Regions from separate parts of the Streptomyces sp. Y309 genome, predicted to be linked through region 1. Evidence: riboswitches for the same ligand, from Rfam matches in the RefSeq annotation. Region 1 holds a riboswitch; the other holds the start of a gene.
What was found. Region 1 has a riboswitch for glycine ahead of gcvT (glycine cleavage system aminomethyltransferase GcvT). Riboswitches for the same ligand answer to the same signal wherever they lie in the genome.
Positions count from the first base shown of each region.

Region 2: linked by a shared signal. The riboswitch ahead of gcvP (aminomethyl-transferring glycine dehydrogenase) and the one ahead of gcvT (glycine cleavage system aminomethyltransferase GcvT) in region 1 are both predicted to bind glycine.

Region 1 is NZ_CM160048.1:2,896,444-2,912,024, forward strand. It holds gene AC0KTA_RS10885 (ABC transporter substrate-binding protein) at 1-675, opposite strand, end outside; gene AC0KTA_RS10890 (ABC transporter permease) at 775-1,779, opposite strand; gene AC0KTA_RS10895 (enhanced serine sensitivity protein SseB C-terminal domain-containing protein) at 2,182-2,958, opposite strand; gene AC0KTA_RS10900 (enhanced serine sensitivity protein SseB) at 3,582-4,361, opposite strand; gene AC0KTA_RS10905 (AAA family ATPase) at 4,577-5,335, opposite strand; glycine riboswitch at 5,488-5,591, shown strand; glycine riboswitch at 5,592-5,713, shown strand; gene gcvT (glycine cleavage system aminomethyltransferase GcvT) at 5,754-6,878, shown strand; gene gcvH (glycine cleavage system protein GcvH) at 7,045-7,422, shown strand; gene glyA (serine hydroxymethyltransferase) at 7,448-8,710, shown strand; gene AC0KTA_RS10925 (L-serine ammonia-lyase) at 8,902-10,287, shown strand; gene AC0KTA_RS10930 (phosphatidylinositol-specific phospholipase C) at 10,313-11,212, opposite strand; gene AC0KTA_RS10935 (glycoside hydrolase family 25 protein) at 11,483-12,034, shown strand; gene AC0KTA_RS10940 (zinc-dependent alcohol dehydrogenase family protein) at 12,090-13,097, opposite strand; gene AC0KTA_RS10945 (AraC family transcriptional regulator) at 13,199-14,161, shown strand; gene bla (class A beta-lactamase) at 14,176-15,141, opposite strand; gene AC0KTA_RS10955 (FadR/GntR family transcriptional regulator) at 15,162-15,581, opposite strand, start outside.
Region 2 is NZ_CM160048.1:7,817,103-7,832,683, forward strand. It holds rRNA gene AC0KTA_RS32560 (23S ribosomal RNA) at 1-2,019, shown strand, start outside; rRNA gene rrf (5S ribosomal RNA) at 2,108-2,224, shown strand; gene clsA (cardiolipin synthase ClsA) at 2,375-2,983, shown strand; gene AC0KTA_RS32575 (sugar phosphate nucleotidyltransferase) at 3,097-5,592, shown strand; gene AC0KTA_RS32580 (DUF881 domain-containing protein) at 5,682-6,581, shown strand; gene AC0KTA_RS32585 (small basic family protein) at 6,578-6,910, shown strand; gene AC0KTA_RS32590 (DUF881 domain-containing protein) at 6,925-7,821, shown strand; gene AC0KTA_RS32595 (FHA domain-containing protein) at 7,883-8,851, shown strand; gene ftsR (transcriptional regulator FtsR) at 8,868-9,614, shown strand; gene AC0KTA_RS32605 (bifunctional nuclease family protein) at 9,668-10,141, shown strand; gene AC0KTA_RS32610 (MerR family transcriptional regulator) at 10,414-11,046, shown strand; gene AC0KTA_RS32615 (DNA polymerase IV) at 11,278-12,861, shown strand; gene AC0KTA_RS32620 (PRC-barrel domain-containing protein) at 13,269-13,643, opposite strand; glycine riboswitch at 13,789-13,886, shown strand; gene gcvP (aminomethyl-transferring glycine dehydrogenase) at 14,074-15,581, shown strand, end outside.

The DNA.
Region 1 (15,581 bases):
CGCCTTCACCGGGGAGCCGGCCGGCATCGCCAGGAACTGCTCGAAGTCACCGTTGCGCTTGGGCAGCTTGAAGACGATGGTCTTGTCGTCGGGCGTCTCGATCGCCTTCAGACCCAGCTTGTCCTTGGACGTGTCCTTGTACGGACCCTTGTACTCACCCTTGGGGTCGAGCGTCTGGCGGATGTAGCCAGGACCACCGGTGATGGTGTCGGTCGCCCACAGGCGCTCGATGCCGTACTTGACGTCCTTGGAGGTCAGCGGCGAACCGTCCTCCCAGGTGACGCCGTCACGCAGCTTGTACGTGTAGGTCTTGCCGTCCTTCGAGATGTCCGCGGTGGACTCGGCGAGGTCCGGGACCAGCTTCGTGCCCTCCTTGCCCGGCTTGGTGTCGTACGACACCAGCTGCCGGGTGTAGAAGCGCATGAAGTCCCAGGACATGCCGTAGTAGGCACGCTGCGGGTCGGTCGAGTCGAGGTCCTGCTTGCCGACCATGCGCAGCGTGCCGCCGGCCTTCTTGGACGGGTTGGCGACCTTGTTCAGGGCGGCGTTGTAACCCGCGCCCTTCCCGCCGCCGTTGTCGTCGTCGCCACCGCCGCACGCCGTGGTGGTGACCAGTGCCGCGACGACGAGGGCCGCACCAGCGGTGAGCCGTCGTTTCGGGGAAACTCTGGGCATTTTCTCGCAACCTCCGAGATTCGCGGTCCCTGGCCTATCGCTGCCGAGAACCATGGAATGAGCCACCTGACCAGCGGCAGGGGCAAGTCAGTTGGACTGCTAGCGGGTTCCCTTGGGGTCGAGCGCGTCGCGCAGACCGTCCCCGAAGAGGTTGAAGGCGAGCACCGTGATGAAGATCGTCACACCCGGGAAGACCATGAACATCGGGTCGTGCTCGTACGTTTCGAGGGCGTCGCGCAGCATGCCTCCCCAGGAGGCGGTCGGCGGCTTGACGCCCGCGCCGAGGAAGCTGAGAGCGGCCTCCGTGAGGATGTTCGTCGGGATCATCAGCGTCGCGTAGACGGTGATGGGGGCGACCAGGTTGGGCAGCAGCTCGCGGAAGAGGATGTGGCGCCGGCCGCCGCCGAGGCTCTTGGCCGCCTCGACGTACTCGCGCTCGCGGAGCGAGAGCGTCTGGCCGCGCACGATGCGTCCGATGTACGGCCAGCCGAAGAAGCCGATCACAAGGACGAGGATCGCGACGCGCACGCTCGTCCCTTCCAGGCCCATCAGGTCGTCGGGGAGCACCGAGATCAGGGAGATGATGAAGAGCAGCTGCGGGAACGAGAGCAGCACGTCCATCACGCGGCTGATCAGGGCGTCGACCCAGCCGCCGAAGTAGCCGGCGATGATCCCGAAGAGCGTGCCGAGGACCACGGCGACGATGGCGGCGAGGAAGGCCACGAGCAGTGAGATGCGTGCGCCGTAGACGATCCGGCTGAATACGTCGCGGCCCTTGTTGGGCTCGACGCCGAACAGGAAGTCGCCGCTGACGCCGCCGAGCGAGCCCGTGGGCAGGTTGGTCAGCGGGTCCAGCTTGTCCTGGTGGAAGTCGTTCGGCGGATGGCCGAGGACGCTGACGATCAGGGGCGCGAAGACGGCGACCAGGACCAGGACCAGCACGGTGATGCCACCGGCCAGCGCGACCTTGTCCCGCTTCAGCCGGTTCCAGGCGATCTGCTTGAGGGACCGCCCCTCGACCTTCTTCACCCCTGCACCGCCTGCGGGAGCGACGTCCTCAGTGGGTTTCGCGTCCGCAGGTGTGTCATGCAATGGCGCCGTCATCGTGGCAGGGACCCCTCTCAACCGGCGGTGACCGGCCCGCACTTGCCGCTGTAGCGACGTGATCAGTCCGTCGTACACAGGGGCGAAGGCCCCTTGTGAGCGGGAGTCTTCAACGGGGCCGCGATCTGTTACCAGACTTGTCGGGGAATGGATGCGCAACCGTGATGCTGATCGAGGTGTTCCGTTATCCGGACGTGACTGAACGCCGGGCGAACACGGGGCAGTTGGGGTCCAAGGCGCCACAGGAGCCCATAACGTCGCTCCGGCCCCGTTAGCGGACATCGCGCACGTCGGCGCTGTTCAGGCCGATGGCGGTCGTCGGTTTTCGGCCTGCGGCCGGATGATGTCCGGATCGAGGTGGTGGAAGTTTCGGGGTTTTCGCGGGTTTTACGGCGGTTTTCTTCAGTACGACGCGGGATAGCCGTATCCGCCTGCGGCGGGGGCCGGGGCCGCCTGCGGGTCGCGGTCGTAGAACGGGCGGGCGTTGGCGCGCAGCCACATCGCGACCGGGTCGTGCGGGTCGGACATCGCGACGGTCGAGACCGGCAGGCCCTCGGGGACGGCGCCGATGGACTGCTGCATCATCGCGCGGACCGTGTCGACCGACCCGGGCGAGGTGTCGTACACGTCCAGGCCGATGGCCAGGTACGGGGCGCCGAGGGCGGGCTGGACCCAGGCGCGGCGCAGCGAGCGGACCGCCGGGGTGCGGTGCGCGTTCTGCGTCAACAGGGCGTAGAACTGCGGGAGTTCGATGGCCGGGTCGGTCAGCCGCAGCGGGCCCGCGGGCTGCAGGTCGAGGCCGCTCGCGATGCGGCGCAGGTCGAGCCAGGGGATGCCGACGCCGCCGCCCGGGGCGTGCGGGTTCAACCACAGGCCGTAGTGGTCCGGGTACAGGGCGCGGGCCGCGTCGACGCCGCCGATCACTTCGTACCCGCGGTTCCAGCCGCTGGCCGCGAGCTCCTGGGCGGAGGTCACGCAGGGGGCGTAACCGAGGCCGTCGACCTCCATGTTGCCGTACTGCGCGTCGGGGGAGCCCGCCTGGCCGTGCCAGAGCAGCATCCAGACGCGGCCGTCGGCGAGGGCGTGCAGGAGCGCCTCGTACGCGTCATAGCGCCCGGGCGTCACCTGGCGCAGCATGTGCTCGACCTGTCCCGCTGCGGCCGTGCCCGACGCACTCACCCGTAACCGCCCCTTCGCGACGTACCCGACGTACCCGACCTGCCCGCACGGCCGTGTCGACCGAGTCGGGTTCCCAGCTTACTTCTGGCGGGGGCGCCTTGATCGGGGCTCGGCCCTGGCGCACCGTAGCGGCAACCGCCGCCACCGCTGCGCGGCGGCGTTCTCCCACCCACCCACCCGTTACTGTCGGCCCCGCCGCACCGCCGGGGCTGGACCTTGGCCCTGTGGGGGGGGAACCACCACGCGGCGCGAACGGACGCGTCCACCGGGCTGCGGCCCCCGGCCCACCCTGCGGCCCACAGTCACGGGTGGGCGGGTGGGAGAAAACGCCGCGCGCAGCGCGGCGCACCACCCACCCAGCCGCGGACGAAGCACAACGCGAGGACAGCGACCACCGCGCGGCGCGAACGGACGCGTCCACCGGAATCCGGCCCCCGGGCCCACCCTGCGGCCCACAGTCACGGGTGGGCGGGTGGGAGAAAACGCCGCGCGCAGCGCGGCGCACCACCCACCCAGCCGCGGACGAAGCACAACGCGAGGACAGCGACCACCGCACGGTGCGAACGGACGCGGGCACCGACCTCAGGCCCCCGGCCAGGAACGGCAGCCGCGGACGCAGTCACCTACCGAACCGAGAAGAACGGCCGCGTCCGCTCCCTCATCCAGTCGGCCACCGGGTCCTGGGCGACGTCCAGGAGGACCAGGTTGACCGGCCAGGGGACGGGGAACCGGGTGAGGGCGCGGCCCAGGGCCTGCATGGGGGCGTCGCGGGCGTCGCCCTCCCAGGAGGTCAGTTCGACGCCGACGAAGAGGGAGGGCGCGTCGTCCTCGACGGCGGCCAGGCAGCGGCGCGCGGTGAGCACGACACCCGCCGCCTCGAACTCCCGGGACGCGGCGGACAGGAAGTCCACCGGGTCCTCCTTCCAGTCCGGCTCGAACAGCCGCACCCGCCCCCCGCTCGCGGGACCGTCCAGCTCGGTGCGCCCCACGCGGCACAGCGCGGCGACGGCCGGCGGCGGCAGCGGCACGGCGACGGTGCCCTCGGGGTTCAGGGCGATCCCGAGCTGCGGCGGCAGACCGCGCGCGAACTCCACGGCCGGCGCCACCGTGCAGTTCATCCGGCCGCCCGTGGCCTGCTGGAACTGCTGCTCGGAGGTGAAGACGGGGACGTACGCCTGACCGTCGATCTCCAGCGTCGGCAGGTCGAGGGTCGCGCTCTCGGGGCCGCCGCCTCCGGGCAGGGGCACCCAGACGTGGCTGCGGCCCAGCGTCTCGACCATGCGGGCGCCCACCGCGTCGGACGGTGGCGCCCCGAGCGAGGCCGCGAGCACCTCCTCCAGCTCGTTGGCCGGCCATCCCCCGTCGGGATGCGCGTGCGCCGGAAAGTCCCCCGGAAAGTCCATCTGTCCCAACCCTTGCTCTGCCCTGCGCGTGCCGTTCTGCCTTGTGCCTGCCTCGCGCGCTTCCGGGGCCGACCCTAACGCCGGGCCCTCGCGGGGCGCCCCAGGCCCACCCCTTCCCGTAACCAGGGGGCTGCCGCCCCCTGGACCCCTGCTTATCGCCGCTTCGCGGCTCGTCCTCAAACGCCGGACGGGCTGACAACTCCCGCCGAACAGACCTACACGTCCGCCCCGAACCCGATCTCCCCCAACACCCCCGCCGCCTCCCGGTCGAGCAGCACCGCCGAGCCGCAGCCCCGCGGCAGCTCCCCGCGCTCGGCGGAGCGGACCAGGTGGCCGACCGTCCTGCGGTGCCGCGCGAAGGCGTACCGCGACACTCCGCGCCCGCGCGCCCGCTGGCCGTCCAGGGCCACCTCGACCGGCACGTCGAGCAGCAGCAGATGCAGCGTCGCCCCGCGCCGGACGGCGGCGCGGGCCAGCCAGCGGCGCACCCACGGCTGCGTACCGCAGTCGTGCACGACGACGCCGGCGCCGGAGCGCAGCGCCCGGCGCAGGCCCGCGTAGTGCGCGAGGCGGACCAGGGGGCGGTAGAGCGCGTACGGAAGCAGCCGGGGCATGCGGGCCGCCCAGCGGTCGCGGGTGTCCTGGGAGTCCACGCGCGGGCCCGCCACGGCGCGCCGCATCAGCGTGGACTTGCCGCTGCCGGGCAGCCCGGAGACGACCACGACGTCGCTCGCGGCGAACACCAGGCGCCGCGGCCCGCGCCCCGCCCGCTCCCGGAGGTCGCGCACGACGGCCCGCGGGAAGAACCCGAGGCTCTCCCGCGAGGGGGCGCCGGACTGCGACGGCAGCGCGACACCGACGCCGCTGCCCGGCAGCACGACACCGCCCTCGGGCAGCGCCACCCCCGTGGTGGTCGCACCAGCACCGCTCCTGCGCACCGTGATCGGCCTCCCCATGCTGGTCACGTCACTCATCCCCAGTACTTCTCCGTCGAGTGTAAAGAGAAGGTAATGCTGTACAAGGGCGCCAAGGCCCGGGCTGTTCCCCGAACCGGCGCATCGGGTTGCGGCTGTTGTGAAGCGGGGGCGCGTGCAATGATGAGCGCGCCAACTCCATACCGGCCGCTTGAATCCGCGCGGGAGAGTTCCCAGGGACACGACACTCGTCCTGGGGCGCCGAAGGAGCAAGTTCCTCCCTTGAATCTCTCAGGCCCCGTACCGCGCGGGCGAGGCACATCTGAAAAGCGGGCCACTCCCCCGGTCAACGGGACGGCTCCACCCAAGGTGCAAGTCATGACCCGTCATACGTACGGGACGTGGTGAACCTCTCAGGTTTATGACAGATGGGGAGGATCGACCTCGCCCGTCATGCCATGCCCGGGAGTCAGTACTGATGAGCCACACCCCACGCCACACCGCCCTCGATGCTTTGCATCGTTCGCTGGGCGCCACCATGACCGACTTCGCGGGCTGGGACATGCCGCTGCGGTACGGCAGCGAGCGCGACGAGCACAACGCGGTCCGCACCCGCGCCGGCCTCTTCGACCTCTCCCACATGGGCGAGATCACCGTCACCGGCCCCGAGGCCGTGGACCTGCTCAACTACGCGCTCGTCGGCAACATCGGCTCCGTCGGCGCCGGCCGCGCCCGCTACACCATGATCTGCCGGGCGGACGGCGGCATCCTCGACGACCTGATCGTCTACCGGCTCCAGGACCAGGAGTTCATGGTCGTCGCCAACGCCGGCAACGCCCAGGTCGTCCTCGACGCCCTCACCGAGCGCGCCGCCGGCTTCGACGCCCGGGTGCGGGACGACCGGGACGCGTACGCGCTGATCGCCGTGCAGGGCCCCGAGTCCCCCGGCATCCTCAAGTCCGTCACGGACGCCGACCTGGACGGCCTGAAGTACTACGCGGGCCTGCCCGGCACCGTCGCGGACGTGCCCGCCCTGATCGCCCGCACGGGCTACACCGGCGAGGACGGCTTCGAGCTGTTCGTGGCCCCCGAGCACGCCGAGAAGCTGTGGCGGGCGCTGACCGAGGCGGGCGCCCCGGCGGGCCTGATCCCGTGCGGCCTGTCCTGCCGCGACACGCTGCGCCTGGAGGCGGGCATGCCGCTGTACGGGCACGAGCTGACGACGGACCTGACGCCTTTCGACGCCGGTCTGGGACGGGTCGTCAAGTTTGACAAGACGTCGCACGCGGACGACTTCGTGGGCGCCGAGGCGCTGCGCGCCGCCGCCGAGCGCGCCGAGGCCGCTCCCCCGCGCAAGCTCGTCGGCCTGGTCGCCGAGGGCCGCCGGGTCCCGCGCGCGGGCATGAGCGTGGTCGCCGACGGCGAGGTCATCGGCGAGGTCACCTCCGGCGCGCCGTCCCCGACCCTCGGCAAGCCGATCGCGATGGCCTACGTGGACGCGGCGCACGCCGCCCCCGGCACGCCGGGCGTGGGCGTGGACATCCGCGGCACGCACGAGCCGTACGAAGTCGTCGCGCTGCCGTTCTACAAGCGCCAGAAATAACGCGTCAGAAATCGCGAGAAGTCGCGAGAAGTAACGCTTCCGCGCGTGCCGCGGACGCCCCGTGCGTCCCACCGGCTCCCGCGGTGTCACGCGTCCGTCTCAGTCCGTCTCAGTCCGTAAGACCCACGTGCATCAGCACACGCCCGCGTACAGGAGAATTCAGGCCATGAGCAACCCCCAGCAGCTGCGTTACAGCAAGGAGCACGAGTGGCTGTCGGCCACCGAGGACGGTGTGGCGACCGTCGGCATCACGGAGTACGCGGCCAACGCGCTCGGTGACGTCGTCTACGCCGACCTCCCGGACGTCGGCGCCACGGTCACCGCGGGCGAGACCTGCGGCGAGCTGGAGTCGACCAAGTCGGTGTCCGACCTCTACTCCCCCGTCTCCGGCGAGGTCGTCGAGGCCAACCAGGACGTCGTGGACGACCCGTCCCTGGTGAACTCGGCCCCCTTCACGGGCGGCTGGCTGTTCAAGGTGCGCGTCGCGGACGAGCCGGGCGACCTGCTCTCCGCCGACGAGTACACCGACTTCGCAGGCAGCTGACCACGGCGTAAGGACTGATCTTCCGATGTCGCTTCTGAACACCCCTCTCCACGAGCTCGACCCGGACGTCGCCGCCGCCGTCGACGCCGAGCTCGACCGCCAGCAGTCCACCCTCGAGATGATCGCCTCGGAGAACTTCGCTCCGGTCGCCGTCATGGAGGCCCAGGGCTCGGTCCTCACCAACAAGTACGCCGAGGGCTACCCCGGCCGCCGCTACTACGGCGGCTGCGAGCACGTCGACGTGGTCGAGCAGATCGCGATCGACCGCGTCAAGGAGCTCTTCGGCGCCGAGCACGCCAACGTCCAGCCGCACTCGGGCGCGCAGGCCAACGCGGCCGCGATGTTCGCGCTGCTCAAGCCGGGCGACACGATCATGGGTCTGAACCTCGCGCACGGCGGGCACCTGACCCACGGCATGAAGATCAACTTCTCCGGCAAGCTCTACAACGTGGTCGCCTACCACGTGGACGACGAGACCGGCCAGGTCGACATGGCCGAGGTCGAGCGCCTCGCCAAGGAGGCCAAGCCGAAGCTGATCGTCGCGGGCTGGTCGGCGTACCCGCGCCAGCTCGACTTCGCCGCCTTCCGGCGCGTCGCCGACGAGGTCGGCGCGTACCTGATGGTGGACATGGCGCACTTCGCGGGCCTGGTGGCCGCGGGCCTGCACCCCTCCCCCGTCCCGCACGCCCACGTGGTCACCACCACCACGCACAAGACCCTCGGCGGCCCGCGCGGCGGCGTCATCCTGTCCACCCAGGAGCTCGCCAAGAAGATCAACTCGGCGGTCTTCCCCGGTCAGCAGGGCGGCCCGCTCGAGCACGTGATCGCGGCCAAGGCCGTCTCCTTCAAGGTCGCCGCCTCGGACGACTTCAAGGAGCGCCAGCAGCGCACCCTCGACGGCGCCCGCATCCTGGCCGAGCGCCTGGTGCAGGACGACGTCAAGGAGCACGGCGTCTCCGTCCTGTCCGGCGGTACGGACGTGCACCTGGTCCTGGTCGACCTGCGCCACAGCGAGCTGGACGGACAGCAGGCCGAGGACCGCCTCCACGAGGTCGGCATCACGGTCAACCGCAACGCCATCCCGAACGACCCGCGCCCGCCGATGGTCACCTCCGGCCTGCGCATCGGCACCCCGGCCCTCGCCACCCGCGGCTTTACGGCCGAGGACTTCCGTGAGGTCGCGGACATCATCGCCGAGGCCCTCAAGCCCGGCTTCGACGCCGAGTCCCTCAAGGCCCGCGTGTCCGCTCTGGCCGCGAAGCACCCGCTGTACCCCGGACTGAAGTAGTTTCGTACGCTTTAGTTTGGTACCTCGTTGGTACGGACTTCCGGGGCACCGCGCACACTGGACATGAGGACAGTGCGCGCGGTGCCCCGCACCACGTGCCCCGAAAGCACCGCTTGCCCCACCGCACCGCTTGCTGTCCCCCGCACGACCGGCAGACAACGGCGTCTACCACCCATCATTGGAGTTCTCCCGTGGCCATCTCGGTCTTCGACCTGTTCTCGATCGGCATCGGCCCGTCCAGCTCCCACACGGTCGGCCCGATGCGCGCCGCCCGCCTGTTCGCCCGCCGCCTGAAGAACGAGGGCCTGCTGGCCCACACCGCCTCGATACGGGCGGAGCTGTACGGCTCCCTCGGCGCCACCGGCCACGGCCACGGCACCCCCAAGGCCGTCCTGCTCGGCCTGGAGGGCGAGTCCCCGCGCACGGTGGACGTCGAGTCCGCCGACGACCGCGTGGCGGAGATCAAGTCCTCCGGCCGCCTGAACGTCCTCGGCGTGCACGACATCCCCTTCGCCTTCGACGACGACCTCGTCCTGCACCGCCGCAAGACCCTGCCGTACCACGCCAACGGCATGACCGTCTTCGCGTACGACGCCGAGGGCGCGCTCATCCTGGAGAAGACGTACTACTCCGTGGGCGGCGGCTTCGTCGTCGACGAGACCGTCCTCAACCAAGAGGGCGCGGAGGGCCAGAACCCGATCGTCCCCGACGACACGGTCCTGAAGTACCCCTTCCGCACCGGCGACGAGCTGCTGCGCCTGTCCGCCGAGACCGGCCTGTCCATCTCCGCCCTGATGCTGGAGAACGAGAAGGCCTGGCGCACGGAGGCGGAGATCCGCGAGGGCCTCCTGGACATCTGGCGGGTGATGCAGTCCTGCGTGTCCCGCGGCATGTCCCGCGAGGGCATCCTGCCCGGCGGCCTCAAGGTCCGCCGCCGCGCCGCGAACTCCGCCCGCCAGCTGCGCGCCGAGGGCGACCCGCAGGCCCGCGCCATGGAGTGGATCACGCTCTACGCGATGGCGGTGAACGAGGAGAACGCCGCCGGCGGCCGCGTCGTGACCGCGCCGACGAACGGCGCGGCGGGCATCATCCCGGCCGTCCTGCACTACTACATGAACTTCGTGCCCGGCGCCGATGACGAGGGCGTCGTCCGCTTCCTGCTCGCCGCGGGCGCGATCGGCATGCTCTTCAAGGAGAACGCCTCCATCTCCGGCGCCGAGGTCGGCTGCCAGGGCGAGGTCGGCTCCGCCTGCTCGATGGCCGCGGGCGCCTTCGCCGAGGTCCTCGGCGGCTCCCCCGAGCAGGTCGAGAACGCCGCCGAGATCGGCATGGAGCACAACCTCGGCCTCACCTGCGACCCGGTCGGCGGCCTCGTCCAGATCCCCTGCATCGAGCGCAACGGCATGGCCGCCGTGAAGGCCGTGACCGCCGCGAAGATGGCGATGCGCGGCGACGGCAGCCACAAGGTGTCCCTCGACAAGGTCATCAAGACCATGAAGGAGACCGGCGCCGACATGAGCGTCAAGTACAAGGAGACGGCGCGCGGCGGGCTCGCCGTGAACATCATCGAGTGCTGAGCCGCGCCGCCCGCCGGACGGCTGCCTAGTTGTGGGCGATCAGTGACTCCACCAGACCGGCGCGGGTATTGGGGTAATCCATCGGTACGATCCCGAGCCCGCGCCAGCCGCGTCCCTCCGCGCTCTCCAGGAGGGAGTGCGTCTTCGGGTTGAGGTCGTCGGAGTTCCAGCGCGGCGGCAGCCCGGCCGCCGTGCTCACGAAGTTGACGTACTGCTTGCCGGGTTGGCCCGCGGCCTTCCTGAAGTGGGCCTCGATCTTCGGGTACTTGGCGCCGGGCGCGGCATTCCAGTCGTCCTGGATGTCGAAGACGTTCCCGTCGCCCCACCGGATGCCGCCGGGCAGCCCGCCGTTGTCGGCGATGAGCACGACCTTCCCGCGTACGTCGCCGAGGCGCGGCCAGGCGTCGCCGATGTGGAAGAGGGAGCGCCAGCCGCGCCGGTCCAGATAGTCGTCGAAGACGGCCCGGAACGCCGCGTCACTCTCCTCCGAGTACTCCTGCTTGACCCGCATCAGCACGGTCTCCGTGGACTGGCCGCGCAGGTAGTCCCGGCAGGCGCCGAGGACGTCGTCGAAGTTCAGGTGCTGGTAGAACGCGCCGTGGTGGATGGTGAAGGACCCCTCGAACACCCGGCACCGGATGTCCAGGAACCGTATGCCGGAGGCGAGTTGCTGATGCAGCGTGGTGTTCTGGCACTCCACCCACCAGCCGCCGAAACGGGCGCCGGAGTCGTGCGTGCCGGGAATCGTCAGGCGCTGCAAGGGGGTTGAGGAATCGATGCCCGCCATCCAGTTCTGTACGCCGAGGACGCGGCGGGCGCGGCCGACGCTGGTCCCGGCCGTGGCCCTGGCGGGCGGGGCGAGAAGGGCGGCGGAGGCCGTCGCTGCGGCGGCGGAGCCGAGGAAGGCGCGGCGGGTCAGGGGCATGTGGGGGTCCCGTATCCGTGAGTCGTCGGGTGGGGCTGGCAGGATGCGCGTGCACATACGGATGCACACCACGTAGAGATACGGATGCGCACGCGCGCACGTACAGATACACATACGGACGCCGGGAACGCCAGTACGAGGGTGGAAGCGGCCCCTCACGGGGAACGGTCAAGTAACAGTCAACTTTTGACTGTTCACCCACCACGCGCCGGGCGCGAACGCCCCACACACCCGGCGCAGGCGCACTCCCCCCACCCCTGGAGGCCCCCCATGCTGCGCGGCATCGACGTCAGCTCCTACCAGTCGTCCTTCAACACCGACGGCCTCTCCTTCGTCATCATCAAGGCGACGGAAGGCCGCTCGTACATCAACCCCCGCCTCACCGCCCAGACAAAACTCGCCCGCGACGGCGGCTGCGTCGTCGGCTTCTACCACTTCCTGTGGCCGGGCAACCTCACCGCCCAGGCCGAGTACTTCGTGAGCAAGGCCCCCGAGAGAGCAGGGGACTTCCTCGCCGTGGACTGGGAGTGGACGGGCGACCACACGGCGGCGACGAACGCGGAGAAGGATCGTTTCATCCGGGAGGTGAAGCGGCTGCGCCCGAACCACAGAGTGATGCTGTACTGCAATCGGGACTTTTGGCTCAATAGGGACACAACGTCCTACGCGGGCGACGGCCTCTGGATCGCCGACTACGTGACGGCGGGCAAGCCCCGCATCCAGGCCAAGTGGCGCATCCACCAGTACACGTCGACGCCCATCGACAAGAACGTGGCGGATTTCGCGAGCGAGGACGCGATGCGGGACTGGGCCACGCCGTAGCCCGGCCCTGCCCCGCTCGCGCCGCCCGCTCCGCGCGCCGCCGCGGGCGCCCGGCCTACGGCCGCACCACGATCTTCCCGATGTGGGTGTTCGTCTCCATGAGGCGGTGGGCGTCCGGCATGCGGTCCAGGCCGTCGAAGATTTCGGCGATCTCGGGGCGCAGGGTGCCGTTCGCCAGGCCCGAGTTGAGGTAGGCGGTGGCGCGGCGGCGGGCGTCGGCGGTGTCGGTGACGATGCCGTTGTTGTAGCCGTGGACGGTGACGGGCCAGGTCATCGGGACGGTCGTGGGACGGCCGTCGAGCCAGCCGTAGAGGACGTACGTGGCGTCCTGCGCCGCGGCCTCGCCGAGGGTCTGGAAGGCGGGGCCGCCGATGGCGTCCAGGACGATGTCGGCGCCCCGGCCGTCGGTGAGCCGCTTCGTCTCCTTCGCCACGTCTTCGGTGCCGGTGACGACGACGTGCTCGGCGCCGAGGTCGAGGAGTTGGCGCCGCTTGTCCTCGGTACGGGTGGTGGCGATCGGGATCGCGCCCGCGCGGCGTACGACCTGGAGGGCGGCCGTGCCGACCCCGCTGGACGCGCCGGTGATAAGGACGTGGTCGCCGGGGCGCATCCCCGCGCGCAGGTGCAGGGCGCCGTAGGCGGTGGTGTACGTGAGCCAGACGGCGGCCGCCGTGACCGCGTCCACGTCGGCGGGGCGCCGGGCGACCGCTTCCTGCGGCAGCACGACGCGGTCCGCGTACACGCCGTGGGCGCTCAGTTCGAAGTTGCCGGTGGTCAGCACGGTGTCGCCGGGCGCGAACGCCGTCACGCCGTCGCCCACCGACTCGATCACACCCGCGGCCTCGTAGCCGTTGCGGGAGGCGGGCAGGGTGGCCGGGTAGTAGTAGGTCCCCGAGCGGAAGAGGGCGTCGGCGCGGTTGAGGCCGAGCGCCTCGACCCTGATGAGGACTTCGCCGGGTGCCGGGGCGGCGAGTTCCACGTCTCGCACCTTCAGGACCTCGGGTCCGCCGACTTCGTCAAAGAGCACGGCACGGGCAGCAGTTGAAGTTGATGTTGAAGTCATGGCTGCCACGCTATGTACGGGCTGCGAGACGAACCATGCCTGCTTGTCTTGGTTTTCTGTCCGTGCGTCTCGCTGCCGGTCCCACGCGCTACCGTTCAGGCATGGACGTACTCAGCGACGCGATCGCCGCCATGCGGCTGGGGCTGCCGCACTCCGCGATCCGCGACAAGTACGCGCCCTGGGGCGTGCACTTCGGGACGCACGAGGGTGCCGGGTTCCATGTGCTGCTCCAGGGGTCGGCCTGGCTGATCGCCGATCGCGCGGGCGACGGGCGGGCGGCCGCGGAGCCCGTGGCGCTCGGGCCCGGCGACGTGGTGTTCCTCGCGCACGGCTTCGGGCACGCGCTGGTGAGCGAGCCCGGCGTGGAGCTGGAGCGGTTCAGCCTGAACCCGGACGGCACCTGGCCCGAGGCCCCGCCCCGCCGCCCCGCGTCGGTCACGGGCGAGGGCCCCTCCGCGGTCCTCCTGTGCGGCGCCTACCGCATCGACCGCTCCTGCGCCCACCCGCTCCTGTCCGACCTGCCCGACGTCGTCCACCTGCCCGCCCGCGTCGGCGCGCACGGCTCGGTGCGCGCCGCCGTGGAGCTGCTCGGCGCCGAGCTGGAGAACCCGCAGCCCGGCTCGGACACGATCGTCTCCGCCCTCCTCGACACGCTCCTGCTCTACATCCTGCGCGCCTGGTGGCTGCGCAAGCACGACGACGCCGCCACCGACCACCCCACGGGCTGGTCCGCGGCCCTCGCCGACCCGGCGGTGGCGGCGGCGCTGCGCGCGATGCACGCCGACCCCGCGCGCCCCTGGACGGTGGCGGAGCTTGCCGCGCTCGGCGGACTGTCCCGGGCCCCGTTCGCGCGCCGCTTCACCGCGACGGTGGGCTCGCCCCCGCTCGCGTACCTGACGTGGTGGCGCATGACGACCGCGGGCCGCCTGCTGCGCGAGGAGGACACCCCGCTGCGCGTCCTCGCCCAACGCGCGGGCTACACCTCGGAGTTCGCCTTCGCCAAGGCCTTCAAGCGGGCGTACGGGGTGCCACCAGGCCGGTACCGGCGCACCCGGGCCGCCTAGCGGCGTCAGCAGACTCAGCGTTTTGGGGGCAGCGTGGCCGCCACGTACGCCGCCGCCTCCGCGAGGAGCGCCTCGTCGTACGGGGCGTCCCGCTCCGCCTTGCTGGACATGATCGCGATCAGCAGGGGCGGGCCCTTCGGGGGCCACACGACGGCGATGTCGTTGAGGGTGCCGTAGTCGCCGGTCCCGGTCTTGTCGGCGACGGTCCAGTCGCGCCGCAGGCCGGCCCGGATCCGGCCGGCCCCGGCGGCGGTGGCGTTGCGTTCGAGGAGGTCGCGGAGGAAGGCGCGCTTGGGCTTCGGCAGGGCGTCGCCCAGCACGATCTCGCGGAAGCTGGTGCCGAAGGCGCGGGGCGAGCTGGTGTCGCGCGGGTCTCCGGGCGTGGCTTCGGTGATCGCCGGTTCGAACCGGTCCATCCGCGTGACGTTGTCGCCGAGCTCGCGGGCGTACGCCGTGAGCCGGTCGGGGCCGCCGATGTCGCGGAGCAGCAGATTCCCGGCGGTGCCGTCGCTGTACCGGATTGCGGCGTCGCAGAGTTGACGGATCGTCATTCCGTTGTCGACGTGGCGGGAGGTGATCGGGGCGTGCTTCATCAGGTCGGCCTTGCCGTACCTGACGCGGTCGTCCAGGTGGGACAGCGGGTTGCCGTCCAGGACCGCCGCCGCCGCGAGCGCCTTGAACGCGGAGCAGAACGCGAAGCGTTCGTCGGCACGGTGGGCGATGGTGTGGCCGGTGGCGGTGTCGAGGGCGTACACGCCGAGGCGCGCGTCGAACCTCCGCTCCAGCTCCGCCAGTTGCGGGTGGCGCTTCCCCCTCCCCGCGGAAGCTGAGGGAGAGGGAGAAGGGGACTTGGTTCGGCGGGCCGGTCGGGCCGCCTCCGGCTCCTTGTCCTGCGCGCAGCCGGCCAGCGGCAACAGCGCGGCCGCTCCCAGGAATCCGCGTCGCGTGAGGGCCGTTCGGGGTGCCGTGATCACCTTCATGCTCTCCCTCTACATCATCTTCATGCTCCCCCTCTACCCTTCAACCTCCCGAACGTCTCCTCCAGTTCGACGAGCGCCACCCGCTCGGCCTCCTCCGGGTCCCCCGCCTCGACCGCCCGGACCAGGGCCTCGTGGGCCGCGTCGCCGTGGTCGGACTCCTCCCGGTGGATGTCGATCAGGTCGAGCAGGGCGACCAGGCCCTCGCGCAGGGCTGGCACGAACTCGCCGAACAGGTCGGTCAGGACGGGGTTGTGCGCGGCGGCCACGACGGACGCGTGCAGGGCGATGTCGGCGTCGATGAAGGCGGCACCGGCGGCGGGGGCGGCGGCTCTGCGGGCGGTGAGCGCGGCGTGCATGGCGCGGATGTCCTCGGGGGTGCGGCGGGCCGCCGCGAGCCGCGCCGCCTGCACCTCGACCAGCATCCGCACCTCGTACACATC
Region 2 (15,581 bases), 4.9 Mb from region 1:
GGCCCCTAAGCGTACGCTAAGTGGGAAAGGATGTGGAGTCGCAGAGACAACCAGGAGGTTGGCTTAGAAGCAGCCACCCTTGAAAGAGTGCGTAATAGCTCACTGGTCTAGTGATTCCGCGCCGACAATGTAGCGGGGCTCAAGCGTACCGCCGAAGTCGTGTCATTGCGATATGTACCCCCAACGGGGATCGTGATGGGTAGGGGAGCGTCGTGTGCCGGGTGAAGCTGCCGCGTAAGCGAGTGGTGGACGGTTCACGAGTGAGAATGCAGGCATGAGTAGCGATACATACGTGAGAAACGTGTGCGCCGATTGACTAAGGGTTCCTGGGTCAAGCTGATCTGCCCAGGGTAAGTCGGGACCTAAGGCGAGGCCGACAGGCGTAGTCGATGGATAACCGGTTGATATTCCGGTACCCGCTGTGAAGCGTCAAACATCGAATCCAGTGATGCTAAGGCCGTGAAGCCGTTCCGGACCCTTCGGGGAAAGGAAAGTGGTGGAGCCGCCGGCCCGATCTGGTAGTAGGTGAGTGATGGGGTGACGCAGGAAGGTAGTCCAGCCCGGGCGGTGGTTGTCCCGGGGTAAGGGTGTAGCCCGTCATCCAGGTAAATCCGGATGGCATGTGGGTGAGACCTGATGCCGAGCCGATTGTGGTGAAGTGGATGATCCTATGCTGTCGAGAAAAGCCTCTAGCGAGTTTCATGGCGGCCCGTACCCTAAACCGACTCAGGTGGTCAGGTAGAGAATACCGAGGCGTTCGGGTGAACTATGGTTAAGGAACTCGGCAAAATGCCCCCGTAACTTCGGGAGAAGGGGGGCCACACCCGGTGATGATCTTTACGGTCTGAGCTGGGGGTGGCCGCAGAGACCAGCGAGAAGCGACTGTTTACTAAAAACACAGGTCCGTGCGAAGCCGTAAGGCGATGTATACGGACTGACGCCTGCCCGGTGCTGGAACGTTAAGGGGACCGGTTAGTCACTCTTCGGGGTGGCGAAGCTGAGAACTTAAGCGCCAGTAAACGGCGGTGGTAACTATAACCATCCTAAGGTAGCGAAATTCCTTGTCGGGTAAGTTCCGACCTGCACGAATGGCGTAACGACTTCTCGACTGTCTCAACCATAGGCCCGGTGAAATTGCACTACGAGTAAAGATGCTCGTTTCGCGCAGCAGGACGGAAAGACCCCGGGACCTTTACTACAGTTTGATATTGGTGTTCGGTTCGGCTTGTGTAGGATAGCTGGGAGACTGTGAAGCATGCACGCCAGTGTGTGTGGAGTCGTCGTTGAAATACCAGTCTGGTCGTGCTGGATGTCTAACCTGGGTCCGTGATCCGGATCAGGGACAGTGTCTGATGGGTAGTTTAACTGGGGCGGTTGCCTCCCAAAGGGTAACGGAGGCGCCCAAAGGTTCCCTCAGCCTGGTTGGTAATCAGGTGTTGAGTGTAAGTGCACAAGGGAGCTTGACTGTGAGACTGACGGGTCGAGCAGGGACGAAAGTCGGGACTAGTGATCCGGCGGTGGCTTGTGGAAGCGCCGTCGCTCAACGGATAAAAGGTACCCCGGGGATAACAGGCTGATCTTCCCCAAGAGTCCATATCGACGGGATGGTTTGGCACCTCGATGTCGGCTCGTCGCATCCTGGGGCTGGAGTCGGTCCCAAGGGTTGGGCTGTTCGCCCATTAAAGCGGTACGCGAGCTGGGTTTAGAACGTCGTGAGACAGTTCGGTCCCTATCCGCTGTGCGCGTAGGAGTCTTGAGAAGGGCTGTCCCTAGTACGAGAGGACCGGGACGGACGAACCTCTGGTGTGCCAGTTGTCCTGCCAAGGGCATGGCTGGTTGGCTACGTTCGGAAAGGATAACCGCTGAAAGCATCTAAGCGGGAAGCCTGCTTCGAGATGAGGACTCCCACCCCCTTTGAGGGGTTAAGGCTCCCAGTAGACGACTGGGTTGATAGGCCAGATATGGAAGCCCGGTAACGGGTGGAGTTGACTGGTACTAATAGGCCGAGGGCTTGTCCTCAGTTGCTCGCGTCCACTGTGTTGGTTCTGAAACCACGAACAACCGTCGTAGCCCTGTGCCACGGCTCCGGTTGAGAGTTTCATAGTGTTTCGGTGGTCATAGCGTGAGGGAAACGCCCGGTTACATTCCGAACCCGGAAGCTAAGCCTTACAGCGCCGATGGTACTGCAGGGGGGACCCTGTGGGAGAGTAGGACGCCGCCGAACTAAATTTGATAGCCGTGGTCCCCGGACAGAAGTCCGGGGACCACGGCTTTTTTGTTTTGTGGTGCCATACCACCCCTCCGCACAGCAGTGTGAGAACTGACGGTAAGGTCAGGGGGCATCATTGGCTCGTTCCACACAGGAGGCCCCCGGGTGGAGGTCCAGGAGACCCGCGTCCAGACGGACCGGGTCCTCACCATCCCGAACATCCTCAGCATGGCGCGCCTCGTCGGTGTGCCCCTCTTCCTGTGGCTCATCCTCAGGCCGGAGTTCGGCGGGCCGAAGAGCGACGGCTGGGCGCTGCTCGTGCTCGCGCTGAGCGGGGTCAGCGACTACCTCGACGGCAAGCTCGCCCGGCGGTGGAACCAGATCAGCAGCCTCGGCCGGATCCTCGACCCGGCGGCCGACCGGCTCTATATCCTCTCGACGCTCGTCGGCCTCACCTGGCGGGAGATTCTTCCGCTGTGGCTGACCGGGGTCCTGCTGCTGCGCGAGCTGGTTCTGCTGGTGATGGTCTGGATCCTCCGGCGCCACGGCTATCCGCCGCCGCAGGTGAACTTCCTCGGCAAGGCCGCCACCTTCAACCTGATGTATGCATTTCCACTGCTTCTGCTCAGTGACGGAAGTGGCTGGATCCATACACTCGCTGCTATTTTCGGATGGGCGTTCGCCGGATGGGGTACAACGCTGTACTGGTGGGCAGGGATCCTCTATGTGGTTCAGGTCCGCCGACTTGTCAAGGCGGATGCCAAGGCCGATTGAGCCTGCCGATATGGCGGCTGTAGAGGCTCGAAGGCCCGTAACCGACTGAACGGGCCAATCCCGGCAGAGCTGAGTCGGCTAGATCGTCGTCTATCAAGGAGGACGTTTCCGACATGAAGGCCGTCGTGATGGCCGGGGGCGAAGGCACACGCCTGCGCCCCATGACCTCCAGCATGCCCAAGCCGCTCCTGCCGGTGGCCAATCGGCCGATCATGGAGCATGTGCTGCGCCTGCTGAAGAGGCATGGGCTCACCGAGACCGTAGTGACAGTCCAGTTCCTGGCGTCACTCGTCAAGAACTATTTCGGCGACGGTGAAGAGCTCGGCATGGAGCTCACCTATGCCAATGAGGAGAAGCCACTCGGCACCGCCGGCAGCGTGAAGAACGCTGAAGAGGCTCTGAAGGACGATGCCTTTCTCGTCATCTCCGGTGACGCTCTGACCGACTTCGACCTCACCGACCTGATCCGCTTTCACAAGGAGAAGGGTGCGCTTGTCACCGTCTGTCTGACACGCGTTCCCAACCCGTTGGAATTCGGCATCACCATCGTCGACGAAGAAGGCAAGGTCGAGCGCTTCCTGGAGAAGCCGACCTGGGGACAGGTCTTCTCCGACACGGTGAACACCGGCATCTACGTCATGGAGCCCGAAGTCTTCGACTATGTCGAAGCCGATGTGCCCGTCGACTGGTCGGGCGACGTCTTCCCGCAGCTCATGAAGGAAGGCAAGCCCGTCTACGGGTACGTCGCCGAGGGCTACTGGGAGGACGTCGGCACCCACGAGAGCTACGTGAAGGCCCAGGCAGACGTGCTGGAGGGCAAGGTCGACGTCGAACTCGACGGCTTTGAGATCTCCCCCGGAGTGTGGGTCGCCGAAGGCGCCGAAGTGCATCCGGACGCCGTGCTCCGCGGGCCCCTGTTCGTCGGTGACTACGCCAAGATCGAAGCGGATGTCGAGATCCGTGAGCACACCGTCGTGGGCTCGAACGTGGTCGTGAAGAGCGGGGCCTTCCTGCACAAGGCGGTGGTTCACGACAACGTCTACATCGGGCAGCACAGCAATCTTCGGGGCTGCGTCGTCGGAAAGAACACCGACATCATGCGGGCCGCCCGGATCGAGGACGGTGCCGTCATCGGCGACGAGTGCCTCGTCGGCGAAGAATCGATCGTCCAGGGCAATGTACGGGTCTATCCGTTCAAGACCATCGAGGCCGGCGCGTTCGTCAACACCTCGGTCATCTGGGAGTCGCGCGGGCAGGCACACCTCTTCGGAGCGCGCGGAGTGTCCGGCATTCTGAATGTGGAGATCACGCCGGAACTCGCCGTACGTCTCGCAGGGGCGTACGCCACGACGCTCAAGAAGGGCTCCACCGTCACCACGGCGCGAGACCACTCCCGTGGCGCCCGGGCACTGAAGCGGGCGGTGATCTCCGCCCTCCAGGCCAGCGCCATCGACGTACGCGACCTGGAGAACGTGCCACTGCCCGTCGCACGGCAGCAGACGGCGCGCGGCAGCGCCGGCGGCATCATGATCCGTACGACGACGGGGGTGCCGGACTCCGTCGACATCATGTTCTTCGACGGGCGCGGGGCGGACCTCTCGCAGGCGAGCCAGCGCAAGCTCGACCGGGTGTACGCGCGCCAGGAATACCGGCGTGCCTTCCCCGGAGAGATCGGGGACCTGCACTTCCCCTCCAGTGTCTTCGACTCCTACACCGGGTCGCTGCTGCGGAATGTCGACACGACGGGGATCGCCGAGTCGGAGCTCAAGGTCGTCGTCGACGCGTCCAACGGCAGCGCCGGTCTCGTACTGCCCAGTCTCCTGGGGAAGCTCGGGGTCGACGCGCTGACGATCAACCCCGGTCTCGACGAGTCGCGGCCCACCGAGTCGGCCGACGCGCGCCGTTCCGGGCTGATGCGGCTCGGGGAGATCGTGGCGTCGGCGCGGGCCGCCTTCGGGGTGCGCTTCGACCCCGTGGGTGAGCGTCTGTCGCTCGTCGACGAGAAGGGGCGGATCGTCGAGGACGACCGGGCCCTGCTGGTCATGCTGGACCTGGTGGCCGCGGAGCGGCGCAGTGGGCGGGTCGCGCTGCCGGTGACGACGACGCGGATCGCCGAGCAGGTCGCCGCGTATCACGGCACTCAGGTGGACTGGACGACCACGTCGCCGGACGATCTGACCCGGGTGGGGCGCGGCGATTCGACGATCTTCGGCGGGGACGGGCGCGGCGGGTTCATCGTGCCGGAGTTCAGCAGCGTGTTCGACGGTACGGCGGCGTTCGTACGGCTCATCGGGCTGGTGGCGCGTACGCAGCTCACGCTGAGCCAGATCGATGCCCGGATCCCGCGTGCGCACGTCCAGCGGCGTGACCTCGCCACGCCGTGGGCCGTCAAGGGTCTTGTGATGCGGCGTGTCGTGGAGGCCGCGGGCGACCGGTCCGTGGACACGACCGACGGCGTGCGGGTCGTGGAGGCCGACGGGCGGTGGGTGCTCGTGCTGCCCGACCCGGCTGAGGCCGTGACACACCTGTGGGCGGAAGGGCCCGACGACGCGTCGGCCCAGGCGCTGCTCGACGAGTGGGCGGCCGTGGTGGACAGCGCCGGGCACTGATGGCGCACATGTGCCGGACAGCACCCGTAAGTGGCGCTGTCCGGCACGTCGGTGGGGCCATTCGGAGGTAGCGCCCGCGACGTGCGACGATGTGCGGCATGCCGCAGCAGCCCCCCGTTCGGAGCACCGTCACGCGCCCCCGGCGCCCGGACGCCTCCATGTCGCTGCTCACCACCGTCATGGACCACAGTCTCGACGAGGGGTACGCGGAAGCCGCCGCCCGCAAGAGGGAAACCGGCACAGGTGGAGTCCCGAAGACGCTGCGGGCCAAGCTGGGGCTCGCCGCCGGTCTGGTGCTCGCCGCGCTCGTGGTGACCGTGGGTGCGGCGCAGGCGCGGATAGCGGCTCCGGTGCTCGCCAAGGAGCGCTCCGAGCTGATCGACCGGGTCGAGTCGGCGACGGCGGACGCGGACAAGCTCGAGGACGAGGTCGACGACCTGCGTGGCGACGTGAGCGCGCGGCAGCGGGCGGCGCTGAAGAAACACGGCGGCAGTAAGGCCGAGTTGGTGTCGCTGCTGTCCGGTGCCACGGAGGTGCACGGGCCGGGCGTGAAACTCGTGGTCAACGATAAGAAGGAAGCCGACCAGGGCGGTGGCGGTCCCCGGGAGACCTCGGGGTTCTCCGACACCGGCCGGGTGCGCGACCGCGACATGCAGCGGGTCGTGAACGGCCTGTGGGAGTCGGGCGCCGAAGCAGTCGCGATCAACGACCAGCGGCTCACCTCGCTGTCGGCGATCAGGGCGGCCGGCGACGCGATACTGGTCGACAACAAGCCGCTGGTGCCGCCGTATACGGTGCTCGCGGTGGGTGACGGTCAGAAGTTGAGCACGAGGTTCCAGAACAGCCGCGACGGTCAGTATCTGCATGCCCTGCACGAGAACTTCGGCATCCGGGCCAGCATTTCGCCGGTGGACGACGTCCGGCTGCCGGCCGCGCCCAGTGTGACCGTACGTACAGCAGAGCCGAAGGCAGGAAAGGGCACAACGTGATCGCCGTACTGGGCCTCGTCGTGGGAGTCGTGGCCGGATTGCTGGTTCGGCCCGAGGTTCCCGCGGTGGTCGAGCCGTATCTTCCGATCGCCGTGGTGGCCGCGCTCGACGCGGTGTTCGGTGGTCTGCGCGCGATGCTCGACGGCATCTTCGACGACAAGGTCTTCGTGGTGTCGTTCCTGTCGAACGTGGTCGTGGCCGCGCTGATCGTCTTCCTCGGCGACAAGCTGGGCGTGGGCGCGCAGCTCTCCACGGGCGTCGTCGTGGTCCTCGGGATCCGGATCTTCTCCAACGCCGCGGCGATCCGCCGCCACGTCTTCCGGGCGTGACGGCGATGAGTCCCATGGAACCCACGAACCCCACGGACCCCAAAAACGGGGACGACACGCCCGAGGACCGCCGGCGCAGGGAACTGCCCGCCGAGGTCCCTGTGACGCCCCGGGCGCCCGACGACGGGGCGCAGCCGGAGCAGAGCGGGGCGGAGGCCGGGCCGGGCAAGCCGGGCAAGGACCCGTCCCTGACCGGTCGTCAGCGGCTGGTGCAGGGTCTGTGGCCGCCGCGACTGACCCGCGCCCAACTCATCGTCGCCCTGCTGCTGTTCGTTCTCGGCCTCGGACTCGCCATTCAGGTGCGGTCCACCAACGACAGCAGCGCGCTGCGTGGCGCACGGCAAGAAGATCTCGTACGCATCCTCGATGAACTGGATGACCGTACTCAGCGTCTGGAAGATGAGAAGAGGCGTCTGGAGGAGCAGCGCACCGGTCTCGAGAGCAGCTCGGACCAGGCCGAGGAGGCCCGCAGGCAGACGGTCGAGAGGGAACGGCAACTCGGCATTCTCGCGGGCACCGTGGCCGCGCAAGGTCCCGGCATCACGCTGACGATCGACGACAAGAAGGGGAAGGTGGAGGCTGACATGCTGCTCGACGCCATCCAGGAGCTGCGCGCCGCCGGCGCGGAGGCCATCCAGGTCGATGACGTCAGGGTGGTGGCCAGTACCCATCTGTCGGACGCGACGGGCGGTGGTGTGCGCGTGGACGGCCGGAAGGTCGCGGCGCCCTACCGCTTCAAGGTCATCGGCAAGCCGCAGGACCTGGAACCGGCGCTGAACATCCCCGGCGGAGTGGTGCAGACTCTGGAGAAGGAGCAGGCCACGGTCACCGTCGCACGTACGGAGAAGATCGTCGTGGATGCCTTGCGACCGGCGAAGCGGCCTGACTACGCTCGGTCGTCCTCCCAGTGAGGCGGGGGCGCATGGGGGTTGCCGGTCCAGGGCATGAGGTTGCGGGGGGTCGGCGCACCGGATTCGGGGTGCGTGGTGGAAACTGTTTGGCGGCCGCGGACGTTGTGAGGATGTCCGTGGTGCCGCTGTACGACGGTGTGTGCAATCAGGGTTCGTCCTGCCCCACGGGCGGGTCTGTTTCGGTCAAGGGGAATCGCCCGTGAAGTTGTTTGCGAAGTTGTTCGGCAAGAGTGCACGTGAGGACGCCCGTCATCGCGCGCCGCGTGCTGGAGACGTGCCGGAGACACAGGTGGGCGAGCGCCCGCTGTTCCGGGACCAGGTCGGTGGAGACATTTCGGGCGGACAGGGCGCGTCGTCTGTTGACCCTGCTACTTCCGGACGCATAGGTTTCGGGGAACCGTCAACCTCAAGTACGGGTGGAGGGTTTACGCCCGATCCGTACGCGTCCCATGCCCCAGCGGGGCAGCCGCGGCAGGAGGATCCGTCCATGTCGGCCCTGGTGTGTACGAGGTGCGGGAACCGCAACGCGCAGGCGAGCCGGTTCTGTTCCAACTGCGGTGCGCCGCTGCGGGCCGGAGCGGTCGCCGAGCGTCCCTCCGAAACCACTTCGACGATCTCCATCTCCGGTCTTGAGGCCTACGACGCCGAGGTCACGGGGCAGACGCCGTCTCCGGCGCTCTCGCCCGAGGCCCAGGCGGCCGTCGACGCGCTGCCGCTCGGCTCGGCGCTGCTCGTGGTGCGGCGCGGTCCGAACTCGGGCAGCCGCTTCCTCCTGGACGGCGACCTGACGACGGCGGGGCGCCACCCGCAGAGCGACATCTTCCTGGACGACGTGACGGTGTCGCGCCGCCATGTGGAGTTCCGTCGCCTCCAGGACGGTTCCTTCACCGTCGCCGATGTGGGCAGCCTCAACGGCACGTATGTGAACCGGGAGCGGATCGACTCGACCGCGCTGTCGAACGGTGACGAGGTGCAGATCGGGAAGTACCGGCTGGTCTTCTACGCGAGCCAGCGGGGCGTCGGCATCTGATCCGTCAGGAAGGTCCATGCTGCACACACAGAGGGGCGGTGCCGGAAGCGGCACCGCCGCCACGGACCATCGGCTGATGAGCATCGGCACCGTGCTGAATGTGCTGCGTGACGAATTTCCCGAGGTCACGATCTCCAAGATCAGGTTCCTGGAGTCCGAGGGGCTCATCGAGCCGCAGCGCACGCCGTCCGGCTATCGCAAGTTCAGCCCGGAGGACGTCGAGCGGCTCGCCCAGGTCCTGCGGATGCAGCGCGACCAGTATCTGCCGCTCAAGGTGATCCGCGAGCAGCTCGACGCCTCAGCAGGCGGGCAGGGCCCTGCCCTGCCCCTGCCCGGGCAGCAGACCGAGTCCGCGGGCGACGGTGAGCTCGTCGAGGCCGACGAGGAGCGCACGGCGGCGCGGCTGGGGCGGGACGCCCTGCTGGCCGCTGCCGAGGCCGATGAGCGCCAGCTCGCCGAGTGGGAGACATACGGCCTGGTCACACCTCTGGCGGACGGCAGCTATGACGCGGACGCGGTGACGGTCGCCGCGCTGGTGGTGGAACTCGGTCGATTCGGCATCGAACCCCGCCATCTGCGGGCCATGAAGGCGGCGGCGGACCGGGAGGCGGGGCTCGTCGACCAGGTGGTCGCACCGCTGCGCAGGCACCGCAATCCGCAGACCAGGACCCATGCGGAGGCCCGTACGCGGGAGCTTGCCGGGCTCACCGGCAGGCTGCACGCGGCGCTCGTGCACAGTGCGCTGGGTGTCCGGGCGCGCTGACTCGACGGGTGCCCGACTACCCAAACCTGCCGGGCACGTCCTAGGGTTGCTGTGTGAACGAGCTCGACGTCGTAGGTGTCCGGGTCGAAATGCCCTCCAACCAGCCGATCGTGCTCCTGCGTGAAGTGGGAGGCGACCGGTACCTCCCCATCTGGATCGGACCAGGGGAGGCGACCGCCATCGCCTTCGCACAGCAGGGCATGGCGCCCGCACGGCCGCTGACGCACGACCTGTTCAAGGACGTGCTGGAGGCCGTGGGCCAGGAGCTCACCGAAGTACGCATCACCGACCTGCGGGAAGGCGTGTTCTACGCCGAGCTGGTCTTTGCCAGCGGGGTCGAGGTGAGCGCGCGTCCCTCCGACGCCATAGCGCTGGCGCTGCGCACCGGAACGCCGATCTTCGGCAGCGACGGGGTGCTCGACGACGCCGGGATCGCCATTCCGGACGAGCAGGAGGACGAGGTGGAGAAGTTCCGCGAGTTCCTCGACCAGATCTCGCCCGAGGACTTCGGCACCAACAGTCAGTGAGGCGGCCAGTGAGTCGCGCTCAGTGGCAGAAGCCAGCAGTAGCGAGTGAGCCGCCGTCGGCCGTCAGCCGGCAGCCAGTGGTCGCCGTCGTTCAGCCGGTGAGCCCCTTCCGGGAGGCCGTCCCCGGATCATTCGGCTAGCCTTTCCCCGCAGCGTGGGACGGGAAACCACTCGCAGGGTGATTATCACTCGGCGTGCCGAGTGTGGCGTTCGTTGACGAGCCCCTGGTGACTGCCTACCGTCGAGGAGGCAGGTCAAGGACGGAGGTCGGCGTGAGAAGCAGCGGCGACGGCACAGCGGTGGGCGGTCCGTACCCGCTTCACAGCAGCTCGGCCGATCACTCTCCGAAGCGCCCGGTGGCAGTGCCCGGCGGCACCTCCGGACCGGAAGGTCAGGCGGAGGGCCCCGAGCAGGACCGGGTCGGTTATCGGGGGCCCACGGCGTGCGCCGCCGCGGGCATTACGTACCGCCAATTGGACTACTGGGCGCGGACCGGGCTCGTCGAGCCGAGTGTGCGCGCGGCCGGGGGTTCCGGGACCCAGCGGCTCTACAGTTTCCGTGACGTGGTCGTTCTGAAGATCGTGAAGCGCTTCCTCGACACCGGGGTCTCGCTGCAGAACATCCGCACCACGGTCCAGCACCTGCGGGACAGCGGTTTCCGGGATCTCGAGCGCACGACGCTGATGAGCGACGGAGCGACGGTCTACGAATGCACCTCGCCCAACGAGGTGCACGATCTGCTCCAGGGCGGGCAGGGCGTCTTCGGGATCGCCGTGGGCGTCGTCTGGCGCGACGTGGAGGCCGCTCTGTCGCAGCTCCACGGGGAGCGTGTCGACACGGGGGAGACGCTGGTGGGCAACCATCCTGGGGACGAGCTCGCGAGGCGGCGCAATCGGGCTGTCTGAGCCTGCGCGGCAACCGGGCTGTCTGAGCCTGCGCGCCGTCAGTCGGACGGCCGCGCGCGGCGCCAGTCAGCCGGACGGCCGCGCGGCGGCCGCGGTGACTGGCGTTGTGGTGGCTGTGGTGGCTGTTGTGCGCCCGGCTTCCGCGGGGGCGGGGCGGCCTGGGGGCTTGTGGCCGGTGGGATGGTCTGTGACGGCAGGGGATTGTCAGTGGCGTAGGGCAGCATCGGAGATGTGAGAACCGCGCCGACGATTCTGCATCTCGACATGGATGCCTTCTACGCGTCCGCCGAGCAGGCCGCGAAGCCGAGCCTGCGCGGAAAGGCCGTGATCGTCGGTGGCCTGGGGCCTCGTGGGGTGGTGGCCACCGCCTCCTACGAGGCGCGTCGGTTCGGGGTCCATTCGGCGATGCCCATGGGGCAGGCGCGGCGGCTGGCGCCGAACGCCGCGTATCTCGTGCCGCGGTTCTCGTTCTACCGGGAGATCAGCGAGCAGGTGATGCGGCTGTTGCGGGAGCTCTCGCCGCTGGTTGAGCCGCTGAGCCTGGACGAGGCCTTCGTGGACCTGGAGGCGGGCGGCGTCGCGTCGGACGAGGCGTCGGCGCGGGCCGTGGGGGAGCGGTTGCGGGCGGACATCCTGCGGGTCACGGGGCTGAGCGGGTCGGTGGGGCTCGCCGCGTCCAAGATGCTGGCGAAGATCGCCTCCGAGCAGGCCAAACCGGACGGCCTGGTGCTCATAAGACCCGGCACGGAGCGGGAACTGCTCGGGCCCATGTCCGTGCGGACGCTGCCCGGAGTGGGGCCGGCGACAGGCGACCACCTGCGGCGGGCCGGGATCACCACCATCGAGGAGATCGCCGAGGCGGGCGAGGACGAGCTGGTCCGTCTGCTCGGCAAGGCCCACGGCGGGGCGCTGTACGCGATGGCGCTGGCGCGCGACGAGCGGCCGGTGGTGGCCGAGCGGGACACCAAGTCGGTGAGCGTCGAGGACACGTACGACGTGGACATCCACGACCGGGTACGGGTCCGGATGGAGGTGGCGCGGCTGGCCGACCGGTGCGTGCAGCGGCTACGGGACGCGGGGCACTCCGGGCGGACGATCGTGCTGAAGGTGCGGCGGTTCGACTTCTCCACGCTGACGCGGTCCGAGACGCTGCGGGGGCCCACGGACGACCCAGGTGTCGTACGGGAGGCGGCGGCCCGGCTGCTCGAATCCGTGGACACGACGGGTGGGGTGCGGCTGCTGGGCGTGGGGGTCAGCGGGCTTGCGGACTACACGCAGGAGGATTTGTTCGCGCAGGCGCAGGCGCAGGCGCAGGCGCAGGCGCAGGCGCAGGCGCAGGCCGACGCGGACGCGGACGCGGAGGCGGAGGCGGAAGCCCAGGAGGCGGTGGCGCCTGGAGTCGCGGGGGACGGTGATGAGGCGGTGCCCGAGGGGGGCGGGGACGAGGGTGCGGGTGTGGGCGAGACCGGGGGTGGGGAGCCCGTTTCGACGGCCGAGCGCCGGTGGCATGCGGGGCACGACGTGCGGCACGCGGTGTTCGGGGCGGGGTGGGTGCAGGGGAGTGGCCTGGGGCGGGTGACCGTGCGGTTCGAGACGCCTGGGTCGGCGCCGGGGCGGGTGCGGACGTTCCGGACGGACGATCCGGAGCTGGAGCCGTCGGAGCCGGTGCCGTTGGTGCCCGCCGTGGCGGCGGCGGAGGAGGTTGCGGATCCCCTCCCACCTGGGGATGCAGATCCCCTCTCACCTGGGGTGGAGCGTGGCGTGACCGGTGCGGGGGTGGGCGTCGTCGCCGGAGAGGAGCCCGGCGTGCCCTGAGGGGCACCGTCCGGAGGGGAACGGGGGGGCGAGCACGGCTGAGAGGTGCGTCGGGTGGCGCCCAGTGGTCCCAGGGGGCTCTGGCGCCCTTTGGGGCCTTTGGTCCCAGTGCCTGGACGTCCCAGGGGAGCTCTGGCGCCCTTCAGGCCCCCTTCAGGCCCTGGCCCCAGTGCCCCATGCCTCAAGGCGAAGGCGGGAGCCAAAGGCAGGCGTGGGCTCGGCGCGAGCGGGGCTAGGGGCAGGCAGCCGTGGGTGGGCACGGCAGGGCGGCGCCGGCAGCCGTGGGTGGGCACGGCAGGGCGGCGCACCCGGCAAGGCCCAGCCACATACCCCACCCAGGCATGAAAGTCGCGCCTCAGTAGAGGACGCCCAGAGAACGCCCCGGCAGAGGACGCCTCCCCCCCCACTCACGCATCAGAAGAATTGGCCGAATGCCCGAAGTCCACATCCGGAGGCGGCGGCGGTGGGGCCAGGTCCAGGCCGTAGTGGCGGTACAGCTGGAGCTCCTGCTCCGGGGACAGATGGCGGCCGACGCCGAAGTCGGGGGCGTCCTTGATCAAGGCCCGCTCGAACGGAACCCGCAGGGTGCCGTCCTTGACCAGCTCGCTGGGCTCCAGGGGCACGAAGGCATCCCTGCTGAACAGGCCCGTACGTATAGCGGCCCACTCCGGGGCGCCGGTGGCGTCGTCGAGATAGACCTCGTCGATCGTGCCGATCTTGGCTCCGTTGCGGTCGAACGCCTTGCGGCCGATCAGGTTGCGCGGATCGATATCGGTCTGCACGGGCCCTCCAACTGGTCGCAAGCCGTCTCGTACTCATCCAGCTCATCCAGATTTCGCTCGTAATCACTACGAAAGAGCACATCGGGGCGGGCGGCCACTCGAGGGATGGCGCGCGGTCCTCGCTGGTAGGCTGGCAAGCGGCTGTTGACCCCGTGCGGGAGAGCTCTTCGGTGGAAACGCCGGAGGCGCCGAAGGAGCAACTCCTCCCCGGAATCTCTCAGGCCCCTGTACCGCACGGACGAGGTCACTCTGGAAAGTAGGGCGGGCGTCGGGCGGGCACGTTCGGAACCCTTCCTCACCGACGGTGAAAGCAGTGCCGCCAGTGGCGGGACTGTGAAGCTCTCAGGTTGAGATGACAGAGGGGGAGGCCGTCCGGGTACCCGCGCCGTGGTGCCCCTCGCAGGTCGCGTCAGACCAGGAGGCCTCCGCAATGACCGCCACCCCTCGTACGCCGCTCTCACAGCTCGAGCAGGGAATCCCCTTCGAGCAGCGGCACATCGGACCCGATGCCGAAGCCCGCGCCAAGATGCTCGCCCAGGTCGGCTACGGCTCGCTCGACGAGCTCACGGCCGCCGCGGTGCCGGATGTGATCAAGAACGCCGAGGCCCTCGAGCTGCCCGGCGCCCGTACGGAGGCCGAGGTGCTCGCCGAGCTGCGCACCCTCGCCGACCGCAACCAGGTGCTCGACTCGATGATCGGACTCGGCTACTACGGGACGTTCACGCCGCCGGTGATCCTGCGGAACGTGATGGAGAACCCGGCGTGGTACACGGCGTACACGCCCTACCAGCCGGAGATCTCGCAGGGCCGCCTCGAGGCCCTGCTGAACTTCCAGACCGTCGTCGCCGACCTCACCGGACTGCCCACCTCCGGCGCCTCGCTGCTCGACGAGGGCACCGCCGCCGCCGAGGCCATGGCGCTCTCCCGGCGCATGGGCAAGGTCAAGGACGGCGTCTACCTGGTCGACGCCGACGTACTGCCGCAGACCATCGCCGTGATCCGGACCCGCGCCGAGCCGACCGGCGTCGAGGTTGTCGTCGCGGACCTGACCGACGGCATCCCGGCCGACATCGCCGAGCGCGGTGTGGTGGGCGTGCTGCTGCAGTACCCGGGCGCCTCCGGGGCCGTACGGGACATCAAGCCGCTCATCGACCGGGCGCACGAGCTCGGAGCAATCGTTTCTGTCGCCGCGGACCTGCTGGCGCTCACGCTGCTCACCTCGCCCGGCGAGCTCGGCGCGGACATCGCCGTCGGCACCACGCAGCGCTTCGGCGTGCCGATGGGCTTCGGCGGCCCGCACGCCGGCTACATGGCGGTGCGCGAGAAGTTCGCCCGCAGCCTGCCCGGCCGGCTCGTGGGTGTGTCCGTCGACGCCGACGGCAACAAGGCCTACCGGCTCGCGCTGCAGACCCGTGAGCAGCACATCCGGCGCGAGAAGGCGACCAGCAACATCTGTACCGCTCAGGTGCTGCTCGCCGTCATGGCCGGGATGTACGCCGTCTACCACGGGCCCGAGGGGCTCAAGGCGATCGCCCGGCGCACCCACCGGTACGCGACGATCCTCGCCGAGGGCCTCAAGGCCGGAGGCGTCGAGGTCGTGCACGAGGCGTACTTCGACACGCTGACCGTCCGCGTGCCGGGCAAGGCCGCCGACGTCGTCACCGCGGCCCGCGAGGGCGGCGTCAACATCCACCTCGTCGACGCCGACCAGGTGTCGTTCGCCTGCGACGAGACCACGACGCGGGCGCAACTGGCCGCACTGTGGACGGCGTTCGGGGTCGAGGCCGACGTCGCGTCGCTCGACGCGTCCGTCGCGGACACCCTGCCCGCCGGTCTCCTGCGCTCCGACGAGTTCCTGGCGCACCCCGTCTTCCACCAGTACCGCTCCGAGACCGCGATGCTGCGCTACCTGCGCCGCCTCGCCGACCGCGACTACGC